DNA from 2 places in the Streptomyces flavovariabilis genome. Region 2 is predicted to be linked to the other one. Evidence: predicted binding sites of a transcription regulator. Region 2 holds the regulator's gene; the other holds the start of a gene.
What was found. Region 2 encodes HspR, which represses chaperone genes until heat shock. Its sites were predicted from a motif close to TTGAGNNNNNNNNNCTCAA; they were not measured.
Positions count from the first base shown of each region.

Region 1 (6,896 bases), on a different contig from region 2:
GTGCGGCGGGCTGTGCTTGACCGCGTTGTCGATGAGATTGGCGACGACCTGGTGGATGCGCTCGGGGTCCGCGTGCGCGGTCAACTCCGGCGGGTGGACGTCGAGGTGCAGATGCACGTCCGTACGGGTGTGACTGCCCGAGCCGGTCGCGATGCCCGCGCGCACGGAGGCGACCATGTTGGCCTCCTTCAGCACGCCGGACAGATACGGCCACACCTCGAACCGCCGCTGCTTCAGCGGTACGACGCCGTTGTCCAGGCGGGACAGGTCCAGCAGCGTCTCCACCAGCCGGCCGAGGCGCTCGGTCTGCTTCAGCGCCGTGCGCATCGTCTCCGGGTCGGCCTGCGTGACGCCGTCGACGATGTTCTCCAGCACCGCGCGCAGACCCGCGATGGGGGTGCGCAGCTCGTGCGAGACATTCGCCACGAGTTCCTTGCGCTGGCTGTCCTGGGCCTCCAGCTCGTCGGCCATGGCGTTGATCGTCACGGCCAGGTCGCCCAGCTCGTCACGGCGGTTCTCCCGCGTCCTGCGGGTGTAGTCGCCCTGCGAGATGGAACGGGCCACCGCGGTCATCTCGTCCAGCGGTGCGGTGAGCGAATGGGCCACGAACTGCGTAATGAGCAGTGTGGCGATCATCGAGAAGACCGTGATGAAGCGCAGCTCCGTCTTCGTGTGCACCGCGATCACCGACAGACCTGTGGTGATCAGCACCGAGATGACGACCAGCGCGCCCAGCTTGGTCTTGATCGAGAACGGGCTCACCCCGCCCCAGGGATCCGGCTCCCCGGGGTTTCTCCGTGCGGCCGGCCCGCCGCTCATGGCGTCGGGGTCTCCAGGGCGTAACCCACGCCGTGCACCGTGCGGATCCGCTCGGCGCCGATCTTCCGGCGCAGCGCCTTGATGTGACTGTCGACCGTGCGGGTGCCGGAGGCGTCCGCCCAGTCCCAGACCTCGGCGAGCAACTGCTCACGGGAGAGCACCGCACGCGGGGTGTTCGCCAGGCACACCAGCAGGTCGAACTCGGTGGGCGTGAGGTGGACGTCCTCGCTGCGCACCCGGACCCGGCGCTGCGCGTGGTCGATCTCCAGCTCGCCCAGGCGCAGGATGCCGGAGCGGGGGGTGGCCGCCGCGATGGCGGCCCGCTCCACCCGGCGCAGCAGGACGTGCACGCGCGCCGCCAGCTCCCGCATCGAGAACGGCTTGGTCATGTAGTCGTCGGCGCCGACGCCGAGCCCGACCAGCATGTCCGTCTCGTCGTCGCGCGCGGTGAGCATCATCACCGGCACGGGACGGGCGGCCTGCACGCGGCGGCAGACCTCCAGGCCGTCGAAGCCGGGCAGCATGATGTCGAGGATCAGCAGGTCGGGCTGCCACGCCTCGGCCGTGTCGACTGCGGCCGGACCGTCACCCGCTGTTTGCACGAGGAATCCCTCGGCCCGCAGGCGGGTCGCGATGGCGTCCACGATCGTGGCGTCGTCCTCGACCACCAGGACCCGGCGCTGGGCGCCCGGAGTAGCCGTCGCTGAACCGTTGTGGGAGGTCTGTGTCTGCTCCATCGCCCGCCCCTGGGGTGTGCTTTCCCGGAATCAGTGGGGTGATTCCTTCTGACTGGCTATGCCTGCGCATGGTTGCGATTGACGCTTGAATGATCGGCGTCAGGGGAGCAGCGTACGGGGAGTCAGCACACCTTTGCTATCCAGGGCTGATGCCGAGGTGCACGACGTCCGGAACGCCCCGGGCAACCGGGATCTCTTCGGTACGCACCTGCTGGAACCCGGCATTCCGCAAGGTTTCTTCAAATGGGGGAGATGGCTGGGCGGACCAGACGGCGAGAACCCCGCCCGGTCTCAACACCCTTGCACAGCTTGCCAGTCCGGCTTCCCCGTAGAGACTTCCGTTGCCGTCCGTGACGGTCCAGTCGGGTCCGTTGTCGATGTCGAGGCACAGGGCGTCGTATGTGTCGGATGTCTCATTGACGTGTGCGACGAGATCCGCCTCGACGATTGTGGTGCGGGGGTCCGCCAGGGCCCGGGCGGAGAGCGCGGCGAGCGGGCCGTCGAGATGCCATTCGACGATCGCGTGCTCCCGTTCCACCACCGTGATCCCTCCCCAGCGCGGGTCCGCCGCGGCGTGCGCGAGGGAGAAGCCGACGCCGAGACCGCCGATCAGGACCTCGGGGTGGTCCCGCCCGGCCAGGGCTTCCAGGGCCGCGTCGACCAGCCGACGCTCCGAGCGGCCGTCGGAGGTGTCCATCAGGAAACAGCCGTTGGCGATGATCTCCAGCCGGTCTCCGTGCCGCCGCAGCACCACCTCACCGTGCGGGCCCTCACGTCGGTCCAGTACATCGGGAATGTCGTACGGGGTAGGCATGGGGGCATCCTGGCAGGGGTGGGAGGTGCGGCGCCCGGCATTTCGCCGGGGCCTGCGGGGGACGCAGGGAAGGCTTTCGGGTTGCTGTGAATCGCCTCTCGCGTGGCGCGGGTCACAGACAGGGGGGTGTCCGGGGCGAAGGCTGGGACCCGAGCGAAGGGAGGGCCCGTTGTGGAACGCACCGCGCCGTCCCACGAGACGGCCGCACCGACGCCGGCGGACGCGCCCGTCTCCGATGTGCCGGGGCTGCTGGACGGGGTGCCGCGGCAGCGGGGTCCGTACGGAGCGGCGGGCGCGGGAGTGCGGGGGCCCGCTCCGGCGGCGGTGCCCCGGTCGCGGACGCTCCGCCCCTGGCGGCTGTTGCCCACCCCGGCGGGAACGCCGTTCACCTTCGGGTACGCGCTCCTCCTCTGCGTCACCTCGCTGATCTCTGCGTACGCGGACCCGGCCCTCGTGCACGCCCTGCTCCAGGGCTCCAGCACGGACGTGAGCCACCTGGTGCGCACACCGGAACTGGTGCTGATCGGCAGCGCGCTGTGGGTCGCGGGCGGAGTGACCTCCCCGTTCGCCATCGCCTTCGTGCTGGTGCTGACCGCGCTGGAACGGCGGATCGGGGCTCTGCGCACGGCCGGTGTCTTCCTGCTCGGGCACGTGCTGGCCACCCTCGCGACCGAGGTCCCGGTGGGTGTCGCGGTCCTGGCCGGGCACCTTCCCGACAGCTCCCTGCACCGCCTCGACTACGGCGTCAGCTTCGGCGTCGCCGCCGGCATCGGCGCCCTGGCCGGCCTCCTGCCGCTGTGGCTGCGCCTGCCACTGCTGGCCGGCTTCGGCTGGATGCTCCTCCAGGACCTGCTCGCCTTCACCGACCCGATGACGAACTGGGGGCATCTGATCGCCCTGGGCATCGGGATCGCGACCTGGCCGGTGGTCCGGCGGTGGTACACGAGGCGCCTCGGCCCCGCCGGGGGCTGACCGCGACGCCCCTCAGGTCCGGGCGGAGGCCGCCGGGCTGTACCTGGCGCTGGTCAGCAGCGCCACCACTTCCCAGCCCAGCGCCTCGTAGAGGCCTCGCCCCGCGGGCGTCCCGGCCAGGACGCCGGTCCGCGCCCCCTGCCGGACGGCGGCGTTCTGCAACGTCCGCATGACGAGACTGCCCAGGCCTTTGCGGCGGTGTTCGGGGGCCGTCTCGATCTGGTCGGCGACGGCGGTCCCGCCCGTCGGGGTGATCTGTCCGCGTGCCGCCAGGGACCCGTCCGGCGCGGCCACCATCAGGCGGGTCACTCCGCCGCGCGACCACTCGCGCAGCCGGTAGCCGTCGGGGGCGGCCGGAGCGTCGTCCGCCGTCAGCGGGACCGTCATCAGACAACCGGGCTCGGGGTCGATCCACCAGTCGTCGTCCAGCCAGCCGGAGACCACCGACGGGTCCCGGAACGCCTTCAGCCACACGCCGTGCCCGGTCACCGTGTCGGCCACCTTGCGGACGGTCGTCTCGTCGAGGCCGTCGCCCGTCGCGCCGAACACGTGCCGCGTGACGTGCCCCTTCATCCCCATGTCGATCGTCCAGCCCCACGGCTCGGCCATGGGTGGAGCGGCCCCGCGCGACACGACCCAGCCGTTCACCCATGCCTGCACGGTCGCGTCCACGTCATCTCCCTGTAACGATCGAAAGCGCTGATCACCTATTACCTGGGGGGACCTTACGTGTCCTCCCGCTCGCGGCGTCACCGGTGATCGCTGACAGCGAACAGCGGTGGGGGAACATCCGGCCCCGCCCGAGCATTGAGTCGGCATAACTCAACTTGACTGCCGAAGGGGAGATCATGGCTTCGACGTCTACACCGCTCACCCTGCCCGTGCTGCCGCTCGACGGCGAAATCGTGCTGCCCGGGATGGTGGTCCCGCTGGACCTGAGCGATTCCGAGGTCCGTGCCGCGGTGGAGGCCGCTCAGGCCGCTGCCCGGACAACGCCCGGAAAGCCCCGGGTACTCCTGGTGCCACGCATCGACGGGACCTACGCGAACACCGGTGTCCTCGGCACCGTCGAGCAGGTCGGCCGGCTCGCCGACGGCGACCCCGGCGCCCTGATCCGCGGCCGGAGCCGGGTGCGCATCGGCGCGGGGACGACCGGCCCCGGCGCCGCACTGTGGGTCGAGGGCACCCGCGTGGACGACACGGTGCCGGACCCCCTGCCCGGACAGGTCGCCGAACTGGTCAAGGAGTACAAGGCCCTCGCCACCGCATGGCTGCGCAAGCGCGGTGCCTGGCAGGTCGTCGACCGGGTCCAGGCGATCGACGACGTCTCGGCGCTCGCCGACAACTCCGGCTACTCGCCGTTCCTGACCACCGACCAGAAGGTCGAACTGCTGGAGACCGCCGACCCGGTGGCCCGGCTCAAGCTCGCCACCCAGCAGCTGCGCGACCACCTCGCCGAGCAGGACGTGGCCGAGTCCATCGCGAAGGACGTCCAGGAGGGCGTCGACAAGCAGCAGCGCGAGTTCCTGCTGCGGCGCCAGCTGGAGGCCGTCCGCAAGGAGCTGCGCGAGCTGAACGGCGAGCAGGAGGGCGAGGAGTCCGACGACTACCGCACCCGTGTGGAGGCCGCCGACCTGCCCGAGAAGGTCCGCGAGGCCGCGCTCAAGGAGGTCGACAAGCTGGAGCGGTCCTCCGACCAGTCGCCGGAGGGCTCCTGGATCCGTACCTGGCTCGACACGGTCCTGGAGATGCCGTGGAACGAGCGCACCGAGGACGCCTACAACATCCGGGGCGCCAAGGCGGTCCTGGACGCCGAGCACTCCGGGCTGGAGGACGTGAAGGAACGCATCACCGAGTACCTGGCGGTGCGCAAGCGCCGTGACGAGCGGGGCCTCGGCGTGGTCGGCGGGCGGCGCGGCGGTGCCGTGCTCGCACTCGTCGGGCCGCCCGGCGTCGGCAAGACCAGCCTCGGCGAGTCCGTCGCCCACGCCATGGGCCGCAAGTTCGTCCGCGTCGCCCTCGGTGGCGTGCGCGACGAGGCCGAGATCCGTGGCCACCGGCGTACCTACGTGGGCGCCCTGCCGGGCCGGGTCGTGCGCGCCATCAAGGAGGCCGGGTCGATGAACCCGGTCGTGCTGCTCGACGAGATCGACAAGGTGGGCTCGGACTTCCGGGGCGACCCGGCCGCCGCCCTGCTGGAGGTGCTCGACCCGGCTCAGAACCACACCTTCCGGGACCACTACCTGGAGGTCGAGCTGGACCTGTCGGACGTCGTCTTCCTCGCGACCGCCAACGTCCTGGAGGCGATCCCGGAGGCCCTGGCCGACCGGATGGAGATCGTCCGCCTGGACGGCTACACCGAGAACGAGAAGGTCGTCATCGCCCGCGACCACCTGCTCCCGCGCCAGCTGGAGCGGGCCGGGCTCGACAAGGACGAGGTGACCCTCGACGAAGGCGCGCTGCGCAAGCTCGCCGGCGAGTACACGCGCGAGGCGGGCGTCCGCACCCTGGAGCGGTCCGTCGCACGGCTGCTGCGCAAGATCGCCGCCCAGCACGAACTGGGCGAGCGGAAGCTGCCGTTCACCGTCCGGGACGAGGACCTGCGCGACCTGATCGGCCGACCGCACCACGTGCCCGAGTCCGCCCAGGACCCCGCCGAGCGGCGGACGTCCGTGCCGGGCGTGGCGACCGGGCTCGCGGTGACCGGGGCGGGCGGTGACGTGCTGTTCGTCGAGGCGTCGCTGGCCGACCCGGAGACGGGCGCGGCCGGGCTGACCCTGACCGGTCAGCTGGGCGACGTGATGAAGGAGTCCGCGCAGATCGCGCTGAGCTTCCTGCGCTCCCACGGCGCCGAGCTCGAACTGCCGGTGGCCGATCTGAAGGACCGGGGCGTGCACATCCACTTCCCGGCGGGCGCGGTCCCCAAGGACGGCCCGAGCGCCGGCATCACGATGACGACGGCCCTCGCGTCCCTGCTGTCCGGCCGGCTGGTCCGCACGGACGTGGCGATGACCGGTGAGGTCTCGCTGACCGGGCGGGTCCTGCCGATCGGCGGGGTGAAGCAGAAGCTGCTCGCCGCGCACCGGGCGGGTGTCACCACGGTGATCATCCCCAAGCGCAACGAGCCCGACCTGGACGACGTCCCGGCGGAGGTGCTGGACAAGCTCGACGTCCACGCCGTCACCGACGTCCGCCAGGTCCTGGAGCTGGCGCTCGCGCCCGCCACCGCGGGTGTGACGCCGGAGGTTCCGGTGGCCGCGTGACGGAGTGCATCGGATGAGAGAAGGCCCGGGTTCCCGTGCGGGAGGCCCGGGCCTTCACCGTGTGGTGGCCCTGTGTACGCGTACGCCGTGACCTGCGGAATACTTGCCGAACTGCGGTGATGACGGCAGGTGACGGAAAATCCCAGTACCGGAACTCTCACGTCCGGGCGACGACCGAGGCAGGGGCTCACGTGCACGAGGAAGGCAACGACGGACACCGCGACGCCGGTGTGGCCGGAAGCGGTGTGGATCAGCCGGCCTTCCTGGCGCTGGAGCGCGAGCTGACCGTCC
Region 1 covers NZ_JNXD01000019.1:39,450-46,345, forward strand. Annotated here, with positions in the region: gene IO24_RS0128845 (sensor histidine kinase) at 1-819, opposite strand, end outside; gene IO24_RS0128850 (response regulator transcription factor) at 816-1,556, opposite strand; gene IO24_RS0128855 (spermidine synthase family protein) at 1,693-2,370, opposite strand; gene IO24_RS0128860 (rhomboid-like protein) at 2,542-3,342, shown strand; gene IO24_RS0128865 (GNAT family N-acetyltransferase) at 3,355-4,014, opposite strand; gene lon (endopeptidase La) at 4,191-6,605, shown strand; gene IO24_RS0128875 (MarR family winged helix-turn-helix transcriptional regulator) at 6,797-6,896, shown strand, end outside.
Region 1: a site for HspR is predicted at 4,150-4,168, ahead of lon (endopeptidase La). Genes of this name have one in related genera too.

Region 2 (6,896 bases):
CGCGGCCGCCCTGCGGGCCCCCGCCCTGCGGCTGCGGCTGATCGAGCGGCGGCGGCAGCGGGACGTGCCGTTGTCCGGGGGCCTGGCCGTCGTGCTCGTCACGGGGCTCGTCGTGGTGGCCGGGGAGTGGCTCGAGGTGTCGCCGCCCGCCGACGGGACGCGGGCGGTACTCGTCGCCGCGGGTGCCGTCGCCCTGCTCGGGCTCGTCGACGACGTGTGGCGGTTGCGGCGGCGGGTGCTGGCCGCCGGTACGGGCGTGGCGGCCGCGTGTGTCGTGCCCTACGGGGAGACGGGGGTGGGGACCGGGCTGCTGGCCGTCGCGTGGGTCGTGGGGATGGTGCTCGGTTTCCGCGGGCTCGATCACGCCGACGGGCTGGCCGGTGCGGTCGGCGTCGTCTCCGCCTTCGGGGTGGCGGCCTGCGCGGCCGTCGAGGTGATGGACGGCATCGCGGGGCTGATGAGCGTGCTGGCCGCCGCGCTGACCGGGTTCCTGCTGCACAACTGGCATCCCGCGCGCGTGGCGCTGGGCAGTTGCGGGTCCATGTCCGCCGGGTTCGTGATCGCCGTGGGAGCCGTGTACGCCCGGGCCGGGTTCGGAGTCGGGGAGAGCGCCGGGGTCGTGTTCGCGCTGACCGCCGTGGTGGGTGCCGATGTCGTACTCGTGCTGGGGATGCGGCGGCTGGCCGGGCGGAGTGTGCTGCGCAGCGGGCCCGACCATCTCGCGCACCGGCTGCGGCGGCTCGGGCTGACCGCGCCGGGGGCGAGTCTGCTGCTCGGAACCGGGGCGTTGTCGGGGATGCTCGTCGGGGTACTCGCGCATGCCGGCCGGATCGGGACCGACGCCCTGTGGTGGGTGGCGGGGGGAGCCCTCGTCGTCGTGTTCGCCCTCTCCCGTGTTCCTGTGTACGGCCCTCGACGCAGCGTATCGCCGCAGGTCGGAGCGCCCTTGCGTGTAAGGAACGGATAAGAGTTGAGCCTGGCTGACTCAGCTCTGTTGACCGGTGGAGAGCCGTCGTGCACACTTGAGTCCGTTCCACTCAAGTCAGCTGGAGGAATCAACCATGGCACGTGCGGTCGGCATCGACCTGGGCACGACTAACTCCGTCGTCAGCGTTCTGGAGGGCGGCGAGCCCACCGTCATCACCAACGCCGAGGGCGCCAGGACCACGCCGTCCGTCGTCGCCTTCGCCAAGAACGGTGAGGTGCTCGTCGGAGAGGTGGCCAAGCGTCAGGCGGTCACCAACGTGGACCGGACCATTCGCTCGGTCAAGCGGCACATGGGCACCGACTGGAAGATCGAGCTCGACGGGAAGCCCTTCAACCCGCAGCAGATCAGCGCCTTCGTGCTCCAGAAGCTCAAGCGGGACGCCGAGTCCTACCTGGGCGAGAAGGTGACCGACGCGGTCATCACCGTCCCGGCGTACTTCAACGACTCCGAGCGCCAGGCCACGAAGGAGGCCGGCGAGATCGCCGGCCTGAACGTGCTGCGCATCGTCAACGAGCCCACCGCGGCCGCCCTGGCGTACGGCCTCGACAAGGACGACCAGACCATCCTGGTCTTCGACCTCGGTGGCGGCACGTTCGACGTCTCGCTGCTGGAGATCGGCGACGGCGTCGTCGAGGTGAAGGCCACCAACGGTGACAACCACCTCGGTGGTGACGACTGGGACCAGCGCGTCGTCGACTACCTGGTCCAGCAGTTCCAGTCCGGCCACGGCGTGGACCTGGGCAAGGACAAGATGGCCCTGCAGCGTCTGCGCGAGGCCGCCGAGAAGGCGAAGATCGAGCTGTCCTCGTCCACCGAGACCTCGATCAACCTGCCCTACATCACCGCCTCCGCCGAGGGTCCCCTGCACCTCGACGAGAAGCTCACCCGCGCCCAGTTCCAGCAGCTGACCGCGGACCTCCTGGAGCGCTGCAAGACGCCGTTCCACAACGTCATCAAGGACGCCGGCATCTCCATCAGCGAGATCGACCACGTCGTCCTGGTCGGCGGCTCGACCCGTATGCCCGCCGTCGCGGAGCTCGTCAAGGAGCTGACCGGCGGCAAGGACGCCAACAAGGGCGTCAACCCGGACGAGGTCGTCGCCATCGGCGCCGCCCTGCAGGCCGGTGTCCTCAAGGGCGAGGTCAAGGACGTCCTGCTCCTCGACGTCACCCCGCTGTCCCTCGGCATCGAGACCAAGGGCGGCATCATGACCAAGCTCATCGAGCGGAACACGACGATCCCGACCAAGCGGTCCGAGATCTTCACCACCGCCGAGGACAACCAGCCGTCCGTGCAGATCCAGGTCTACCAGGGCGAGCGCGAGATCGCGGCGTACAACAAGAAGCTCGGGATGTTCGAGCTGACCGGTCTGCCGCCGGCGCCCCGCGGCGTCCCGCAGATCGAGGTGTCCTTCGACATCGACGCCAACGGCATCATGCACGTGACCGCGAAGGACCTGGGCACGGGCAAGGAGCAGAAGATGACCGTCACCGGCGGCTCCTCGCTGCCGAAGGACGAGGTCGACCGCATGCGCCAGGAGGCCGAGCAGTACGCGGAGGAGGACCACAAGCGCCGCGAGGCCGCCGAGTCCCGCAACCAGGGCGAGCAGCTCGTCTACCAGACCGAGAAGTTCCTCAAGGACAACGAGGACAAGGTCCCGGGCGAGATCAAGACCGAGGTCGAGGAAGCCGTCGCCGAGCTGAAGGAGAAGCTCAAGGGCGAGGACAGCGCCGAGATCCGCACCGCCACGGAGAAGGTCGCGGCCGTCTCCCAGAAGCTCGGCCAGGCCATGTACGCCGACGCGAACGCCGCCCAGGCCGCCGGAGGCGACTCGGCCGGTGCCGCGGGTGCCGGTGAGGCCAAGGCCGACGACGACGTCGTCGACGCCGAGATCGTCGACGACGAGCGGAAGGATGGTGCCGCGTGACGGAGGAGACCCCGGGCTTCGACGAGCAGCAGCCCGACGTCCCTTCCGGCGCCACCTCCGAAGACGCCGAGCCGAAGGCCGCCTCCCCCTCCGCTGAGGAGGGGGCGGCCCCGGCCGGGGACACGGGCCAGGACGTGGCTCTGGTGGCCCAGCTGGACCAGGCCCGCACGGCGCTCAGCGAGCGCACGGCGGATCTCCAGCGCCTCCAGGCCGAGTTCCAGAACTACCGCCGCCGGGTCGAGCGCGACCGGATCGCGGTCAAGGAGATCGCCATCGCGAACCTCCTGACCGAGCTCCTGCCCGTGCTCGACGACATCGGCCGCGCGCGTGAACACGGCGAACTGGTCGGCGGCTTCAAGTCCGTCGCCGAGTCGCTGGAGAGCACGGCGGCGAAGATGGGCCTGCAGCAGTTCGGCAAGGAGGGCGAGCCCTTCGACCCGACGATCCACGAAGCCCTGATGCACAGCTACGCACCGGACGTCACCGAGACGACGTGCGTGGCGATTCTGCAGCCCGGGTACCGGATCGGCGAGCGCACCATCCGCCCCGCGCGGGTGGCGGTGGCCGAACCCCAGCCGGGGGCGCAGACGGTCAAGGCGGACGAGTCCGCCGAAGCCGACGACAAGGAGAGCGGTGGCCCGGACGAGGGCTGACGTCACAGACGAAGGGAAGGAGGGGCGTCGAGGATGAGCACCAAGGACTTCATCGAGAAGGACTACTACAAGGTCCTCGGCGTCCCCAAGGACGCCACCGAGGCCGAGATCAAGAAGGCGTACCGGAAGCTCGCCCGCGAGTTCCACCCGGACGCCAACAAGGGCAACGTCAGGGCGGAGGAGCGCTTCAAGGAGATCTCCGAGGCCAACGACATCCTCGGCGACCCCAAGAAGCGCAAGGAGTACGACGACGCGCGCGCCCTCTTCGGCAACGGCGGCTTCCGCCCGGGGCCGGGCGGCGCGGGCGGCTCCTTCAACTTCGACCTGGGCGACCTCTTCGGAGGCGGCGCCCAGGGCGGCGGTCAGGGAGCCGGCGGCTTCGGCGGCGGACTCGGTGACGTCTTCGGGGGCCTGTTCAACCGCGGTGGCGCGGGCGGCCCGGGGACGCGCGCGCATCCCCGGCGCGGCCAGGACATCGAGTCCGAGGTCACGCTCAGCTTCACGGAGGCGATCGAGGGCGCGACGGTCCCGCTGCGCATGTCGTCGCAGTCGCCCTGCAAGGCCTGTTCGGGCACCGGCGACAAGAACGGCACACCGCGCGTGTGCCCGACCTGCGTCGGCACCGGGCAGGTCGCCCGGGGCAGCGGCGGCGGCTTCTCGCTCACCGACCCCTGCCCGGACTGCAAGGGCCGCGGCCTGATCGCGGAGAACGCCTGCGAGGTCTGCAAGGGCAGCGGCCGGGCCAAATCCTCGCGGACCATGCAGGTGCGCATCCCCGCGGGCGTCAGCGACGGCCAGCGGATCCGGCTGCGCGGCAAGGGTGCGCCGGGCGAGCGCGGCGGCCCGGCGGGCGATCTGTACGTCGTCGTGCACGTCGACACCCACCCGGTGTTCGGCCGCAAGGAGGACAACCTCACGGTCACCGTCCCGGTGACCTTCGCCGAGGCAGCCCTCGGCGGCGAGGTGCGGGTGCCGACGCTCGGCGGCCCGCCCGTCACACTGAAGCTGCCGCCGGGCACGCCCAACGGGCGCACCATGCGCGCCCGGGGCAAGGGCGCGGTCCGCAAGGACGGCACCCGCGGTGACCTCCTGGTCACCGTCGAGGTGAGTGTTCCGAAGGACCTGGCGGGGAAGGCTCGTGACGCACTCGAGGCGTATCGCGAGGCGACCGCGGGTGAGGATCCGCGGGCGGATCTGTTCCAGGCCGCGAAGGGAGCATGAGTCAGATGGACGGTCGTCGGCGCAATCCGTATGAACTGACCGAGGAAACCCCGGTCTACGTCATCTCGGTGGCGGCCCAGCTGTCCGGCCTGCACCCCCAGACCCTGCGCCAGTACGACCGGCTGGGCCTGGTGTCCCCGGACCGCACCGCGGGCCGGGGCCGCCGCTACTCGGCCCGCGACATCGAGCTGCTGCGCACCGTCCAGCAGTTGTCGCAGGACGAGGGCATCAACCTGGCCGGTATCAAGCGCATCATCGAACTGGAGAACCAGGTCGCCGCGCTCCAGGCCCGGGTGGCCGAGCTGGAGGACGCGCTCGACGGCGCGGCCGCCGCGATGCGGCAGCGCGAGGCGGCGGTGCACGCGTCGTACCGCCGCGACCTGGTGCCGTACCAGGAGGTGCAGCAGACCAGCGCGCTGGTGGTGTGGCGGCCGAAGCGGCAGCAGCAGTCCGACTGACGCGCAGGCGACGCGAGAAGGGCCGGGATCGACTCCCGGCCCTTTTCGTATGCCTTGGTCCGGTTTCACCCGGTCGCCTGTGGATGACCGCAACGTGCGCGGCACTTGGAGGTGATTCCGCAGAGTCTTCACAACTACTGCGGAGCGTGGTGTTGTCATCTCGTTAAGTGGTTCCGCTTGACGTTGGGGGTCGCGTCCGCGTTGGCTTTTCAGTCACATGGGCGGAAAGCTGCGCCCACGTCCGAATCACACGCGAAGTGAGCTCCGCATGCGTCGTATCGCCATATCCGTGGCAGCCGCCACGATGTCCGTCACGCTGGCCGGCTGCGGCGTGCTCAACGCGACGGGGAGCAGTGACGACGCGAGCCCGGCGAAGGGTAACGACATCACCGTCGGACTGCTGCTGCCGGAGAAGGCGAACACGCGGTACGAGAACTTCGACTACCCCATCATCAAGACGAAGGTCGAGTCGCTCACCAACGACAAGGGCCGCGTCGAGTACGCCAACGCCGAAGCGGACGCGGACAAGCAGGCGAGCCAGATGCAGCAGATGATCGACGACCGGGTCGACGTGATCCTGCTGGACGCCGTGGACTCGCAGGCCATCGCGAGCGGTGTGAAGAAGGCGAAGGAGGCCGGCATTCCGGTCATCGCCTACGACCGGCTGGCCGAGGGTCCGATCGACGCGTACATCTCCTTCGACAACGAGCTGGTCGGCGAGGTCCAGGGCCGCTCCCTGCTGGAGGCCATCGGCGAGAACGCGAGCCTCTCCGACAAGATCGTCATGATGAACGGCTCGTCCACCGACCCGAACGCCAAGCAGTTCAAGGCGGGCGCGATGTCCGTGCTGAACGGCAAGGTGACGATCGCCGAGTCCTTCGACACCAAGGACTGGAAGCCGGAGAACGCCGAGGCCAACATGGCCGACGCGATCGAGAAGATCGGCAAGGGCGACATCGCGGCGGTGTACTCCGCCAACGACGGTATGGCGGGCGGCATCGTCAAGGCACTGGGGGCCGCCGGCGTCACCGACCTGCCGCCGATCACCGGGCAGGACGCGGAACTGCCGGCGGTGCAGCGGATCATCAGCGGCGACCAGTACATGAGCGTGTACAAGTCCTACCCGCAGGAGGCGGAGAACGCCGCGGAGATGGCGGTCGCCAAGGTCCAGGGCCGCGACATCCAGTTCGCGGCCCTCACCCGCGACAAGGTCGACAGCCCCACGCACAAGGGCATCCCGGCGCAGCTCGTGCCGGTGGTCGCGCTCACCAAGGAGAACATCAAGGACACGGTGGTCGCGGACGACGTCTACAAGCTGTCGGACATCTGCACGGCCGAGTACAAGGCGGCTTGCCGGGCCATCGGCCTGAGGTAGCCGCGTCGCGAGCCGGGTCCACCCACCCCCTGCAACCTGATGACCCGAGGCTCGTCGATACCGGTGCGAACCGGTGGTTTCCGGTGGTCGCTGCGCGGGGAGCCGTGTTGCGGAGCACGTCCGGTCCGCGCATAGTTGCGCTGCGGAAGACGGCGAAACCGGGGGTGGGATGGGCGATGGCCGGGCACGGGGCGGATGAGCATCCCCATGGTGCCGACCGACTGTGCGACGCCGGGGATCGCGTGTATTCCCGGGCCGTACGGCGCGGCCGGGT
Region 2 covers NZ_JNXD01000025.1:40,893-47,788, reverse strand. Annotated here, with positions in the region: gene IO24_RS0133610 (MraY family glycosyltransferase) at 1-967, shown strand, start outside; gene dnaK (molecular chaperone DnaK) at 1,062-2,915, shown strand; gene grpE (nucleotide exchange factor GrpE) at 2,912-3,568, shown strand; gene dnaJ (molecular chaperone DnaJ) at 3,602-4,789, shown strand; gene IO24_RS0133590 (heat shock protein transcriptional repressor HspR) at 4,795-5,247, shown strand; gene IO24_RS0133585 (sugar ABC transporter substrate-binding protein) at 5,516-6,622, shown strand; gene IO24_RS0133580 (helix-turn-helix transcriptional regulator) at 6,799-6,896, shown strand, end outside.